DNA from 2 places in the Halomonas salsilacus genome. Region 1 is predicted to be linked to the other one. Evidence: predicted binding sites of a transcription regulator. Region 1 holds the regulator's gene; the other holds the start of a gene.

What was found. The regulator PhoB, encoded in region 1, activates phosphate uptake and scavenging genes when phosphate is short. The targets are predictions, from matches to a motif close to TGTCATANNNNTGTCANA.
Region 2: a site for PhoB is predicted at 1,182-1,199, ahead of ACR80S_RS06385 (PstS family phosphate ABC transporter substrate-binding protein). Genes of this name have one in related genera too.

What each region holds. Positions count from the first base shown of each region.
Region 1 is NZ_JBPKAQ010000005.1:25,773-28,163, forward strand. It holds gene ACR80S_RS08850 (energy transducer TonB) at 1-782, shown strand, start outside; gene phoB (phosphate regulon transcriptional regulator PhoB) at 946-1,635, shown strand; gene phoR (phosphate regulon sensor histidine kinase PhoR) at 1,637-2,391, shown strand, end outside.
Region 2 is NZ_JBPKAQ010000003.1:183,532-185,922, reverse strand. It holds gene ACR80S_RS06395 (Bcr/CflA family multidrug efflux MFS transporter) at 1-379, shown strand, start outside; gene ACR80S_RS06390 (sulfite exporter TauE/SafE family protein) at 372-1,130, shown strand; gene ACR80S_RS06385 (PstS family phosphate ABC transporter substrate-binding protein) at 1,290-2,246, shown strand; gene ACR80S_RS06380 (ABC transporter permease subunit) at 2,387-2,391, shown strand, end outside.

The DNA of each region.
Region 1 (2,391 bases):
GCACGCTCATGGCACTGCTGCTGTTCTGGCTACTGGCGCTGATCGTGTCGCCTCAAGAGGCGGGTCATGATGCGGCCGACGAGCCCATCAGGCTGAGCATCGTCGAGACGCCTGTCACGGCGGAGGAGCCAGCGCCGGCACCCGCCGACACCCTCGCGTTGGATACCATGCTGCCGGAGCTCGCCGAGGCGATACCGGAGCCCACACCGGAGCCAGTGCCCGAGCCCGCGCCGGAGCCAGTGCCGGAGCCAGTGCCGGAGCCAGCGCCGGAGCCAGCGCCGGAGCCGGAGCCAGCGCCGGAGCCAGCGCCGGAGCCAGCGCCGGAGCCAGCGCCGGAGCCAGCACCGGAGCCTGACCTACCGTCACCACCCGACCCTGTCGCCCCCCCCGCCGAGTCAGCGCCAGAGCCGGCAAGAGAGGCTCCTTCCACGACGGCCTCACCCATCGCATCAGCCTCCTCATCGGCTGTCAGCCAAGCCGATACCGGGTCGACCGAGTCGGCCGGCCGCGGACCCGTGGATGTCGGAGCACTGGCACCGACCCACCTGGTCCCACCCGAGTATCCGGCACGGGCCCGGCGCCGGCGCATCGAGGGTCACGTAACGCTGGAGTTCCTGATCCTGGCCGATGGCGGCGTCGACCCGCAAAGCCTGCGAGTGACCGCTTCCCAGCCTCCCGATGTCTTCGATGAGGCCGCTCTGCGTGCCGTGGCGCGCTGGCGCTTCGAGCCGGCCGAGGGACGACGGCGCGCCTTTCAGCATCTGGAATTCCAGTTGAGGTGATCCCATGTCATGGACCGATAGTGGGGAGGACTGGCTGCCTCTCGGGCGTCTCGCCCATGTCTGGGCACGCCCCCTGCCGCGGTCGCCAGGCGTGATTGTCATGCGAGTGTCATACTGACGTGGTGATATCGTCATCGATTCATCACTGCTCCGAGGCTTCCGGATGACCGCCAAGACCGTTCTGATCGTCGATGATGAGGCGCCGATCCGCGAGATGATCGCGGTGGCACTGGAGATGGCCGACTACCGCGTGCTCGAGGCGGACAGCGCCCAGGACGCCCACGCCATGATCGTCGACCACCAGCCCGACCTGGTGCTGCTTGACTGGATGATGCCGGGCACCAGCGGCATCGAACTGGCCCGCCGCCTGAAGCGCGAACCGACCACCGCCGAGCTGCCGATCATCATGCTCACCGCCAAGGGCGAGGAGGACAACAAGATCCAGGGACTCGAGGCCGGTGCCGACGACTACATTACCAAGCCCTTCTCGCCCCGCGAGTTGGTCGCCCGCCTCAAGGCGGTGCTGCGACGCGCCACGCCCCAGGGCATCGAGGAGGCCGTGGAGGTGGACGGCCTGCTTCTCGACCCGGTAAGCCACCGGGTCAGCGCCAGCGGCAAGGCCGTGGAGATGGGCCCCACCGAGTATCGCCTGCTGCAGTTCTTCATGACCCACCAGGAACGCGCCTACACCCGCAGCCAGTTGCTGGATCAGGTCTGGGGGGGCAATGTCTACGTGGAGGAGCGCACCGTGGACGTCCATATCCGTCGCCTGCGCAAGGCGCTGGGTGACCGTCACCAGCACCTGGTACAGACGGTGCGTGGCACCGGCTACCGGTTCTCCGCCAAGGGCTGACGTGGGCCTCTGGAAGCGGGAACTGTGGCGTTTCATCCTGCTGGCCGGCAGTGGCCTGCTGATCGGCTGGCTGGTTTCCCATACCTGGGAGGGTCTGGCCGTCGGCCTGGCCGCTTGTCTGGCCTTTCATCTGCGCCAGCTCTACCGCCTCCACCGCTGGCTGACCCTCACGCCCCAGGACGCTCCGCCTGCCACCACGGGCGTGTGGGGCGAGCTGTTCGACCGCCTCTACCGCTACCAGAAGGGGCAGCGCCACACCCAGGAGCGGCTGCTGGGCATCATCAAGCGCATCCAGGAGTCCTCCGAGGCGATGCGCGACAGCGTGGTGATGCTCGACCGCCACGGTGACCTGGAGTGGTGGAACAGCGCCGCGGAACGCATGCTGGGACTGCGCACCGCCCATGATCGCGGCCACCACATCACCAACCTGCTGCGCGACCCACGCTTCATCGACTATTTCCACGCCCGCGACTACCGCGAACCGTTGACCCTGCCCTCGCCCATCGACGAGCAGATGGTGCTGCAGTTCCAGATCACCCTCTACGGCGACGATGAGCGGCTGCTGATGGCTCGCGACATCACCCGCCTGCACCGCCTGGAGGAGATGCGCCGCGACTTCGTGGCCAATGTCTCCCACGAGCTGCGGACCCCCCTCACCGTGCTGGCCGGCTACCTCGAGACCTACGCCACCTACGCCGACCAGCTGCCGCAGCGCTTCGCCCGGGGGCTGCCCCGGATGCAGGAGCAGACCAGCCG
Region 2 (2,391 bases), on a different contig from region 1:
GAGGTGGCGCAGCCCCCATCAGAACCTGCGCCTGGGTCTGGCCATCCAACTGGGCGCGGCGCTGGGATTGGTGCTTGTAGTGGCCAGCGGGCTGGAGTCGCTGTGGACCATGGTGCCGCTGATCATGGTGTTCGCCGGCACCATCGGCCTGGTGGCGCCCAATGCCATCTCCGCGCTGCTCGACCACTTCCACCACATGAGCGCCACCGCAGCGGCCCTGCAGGGCAGCATCCAGTTCTCCTGCGGCGCGCTGGCTGGTGTGCTGGTGGGGGCCTTCGAAGTAGACAGCGCCTGGCCCATGGTGGGCACCATGCTGGGCGCGGCGTTGATCGGCAACCTGGGGCTGCGTTTGCTGGCGGGCCGCCCTGGCCATGCCTGAAGCGCTGCTGGCCTGGCTGGACATGATCCCCGGGACTTGGCTCGACATGAGCCCCGCGATCTGGCTCTGGTGTGCCGCCGTGCTGGCGCTGGGCGCCTTCGTGCAGCGCGCCACCGGCTTTGGCCTGGCCGTAGTGGGGGCGCCGCTGCTGCTGATGCTGGAGCCGCGGTTGGTGCCGGTGATTCTGGTGCTGTTCGGCTTCACGGTGGCACTGACCACCCTGCGCCACTACTGGCGCGAGGTGCGCCTGGCCGAGATCGGCATGGCCCTGGTGGGTCGGGTCCCCGGCAATGCCCTGGGGCTGTGGCTGTTGATCGCCACGCCCATGGCGGTGCTGGAAAAGCTGATCGCCGGCAGTGTGCTGTTCGCCGTGGCGGTGACCCTGTTCCGCTTCCGCCTGCCGGTCAACCGCGCCACTCTGTTCGGCGCTGGGGTTTTCTCGGGGATCCTCGGCACTGTGGCTGCGCTGAGCGGCCCGCCCCTGGTGCTGCTGCTACACGGCTTCTCGCCGGATCGGCTGCGCGGCACCCTCTCGGCCTTCTTCGTGGTCACGGCGCTGATGACGCTGGTCACCCTGGCCCTGGCGGGGCTGATCCGGCCCTGGCACTTCGGCATGGCGCTGACCTTCACCCCGGGGGTGCTGGCCGGCAGCTGGCTGGCCAGCCGCGTCGCCCATCGCCTCGACCGCCGCCTGCTTCAGGGGGTCTCGCTGGCCCTCTGCACCCTGGCGGCGCTGGGGCTGCTGTTCTGACGGTGCGCCCAGGTCGTGCTGTCACACAATATTCATCAACTCGGCGCGCCATGTCACCGAAGTGTCATGCGGTCTCCCTATAGTCGCCCCCATCGATCCACGGATTGCGGATCGAGTCCTCAACGCTGTGGCACAGCCGCACGACACCTGGAGACCAAGATGAAATTCAAGCTCATCGCTGCCGCCGTTATCGGTGCCTCTTTCGTCAGCACTGCCGCTATGGCGGAACGCGTCGATCCCAACCTGCCGACCTATGAGCGTGCCAGTGGCATCTCCGGCAACATGACCAGCATCGGTTCCGACACCCTGAACAACCTGATGACCCTCTGGGCCGAGGAGTTCGCGGGCTTCTATCCGAACATCAACATCCAGATCCAGGGCGCTGGTTCCAGCACCGCCCCCACCGCCCTGACCGAGGGCACCTCCCAGTTCGGCCCAATGAGCCGTGAGATGCGTACATCCGAAGTGCAGGCCTTCGAGGATCGCCACGGCTATCCGCCCACCATGGTGCCGGTGGCCATCGATGCCCTGGCCATCTACGTCAACCAGGATAACCCCCTGGAAAGCATCACCGTACCGCAGGTCGACGCGATCTTCTCCGACACTCGACGCTGCGGCTACCCGGAAGATATCACCCGCTGGGGTCAGTTGGGCCTGGAAGGCAGTTGGTCAAACCGTGACATGACCCTTTACAGTCGTAACGCTGTCTCCGGCACCTACGGCTTCTTCGCCGAGAATGCCCTGTGCGGCGGTGACTTCAAGGACTCCATCAACGAGCAGCCGGGTTCCGCCTCGGTGGTGCAGGGCGTAAGCGAGTCGATCAACGGCATCGGCTACTCCGGCATCGGCTACATCACCTCCCAGGTCCGCGCCGTGCCGGTGGCCCGCGACGAGGGCGAAGAAGCCTTCGAGGTGGATAACGAGAATTACCCGTTGGCGCGCTTCCTGTTCGTCTACGTGAACAAGCACCCCAACGAGGATCTGGCCCCGCAGCAGGCCGAGTTCCTGAAGATGGTGCTCTCCAAGCAGGGTCAGGAAGTAACCGCCCGCGACGGCTACATCCCGCTGCCCGAGACCGTGGCCAGCCGCGTGCGCGGCGAGTTGGGTCTCGACTAATCAGCAACTAGTAAAGGCTGTATCCGGGGCGCTCAGGCGCCCCTTTCTTATTTCAGGGACTGTCACATAGCTGTCACGGTCCCTGATTACCCTCTGCGTATCTTTCCACCTGACGGGATTGCCCATCCGCCATGAATGACATGTC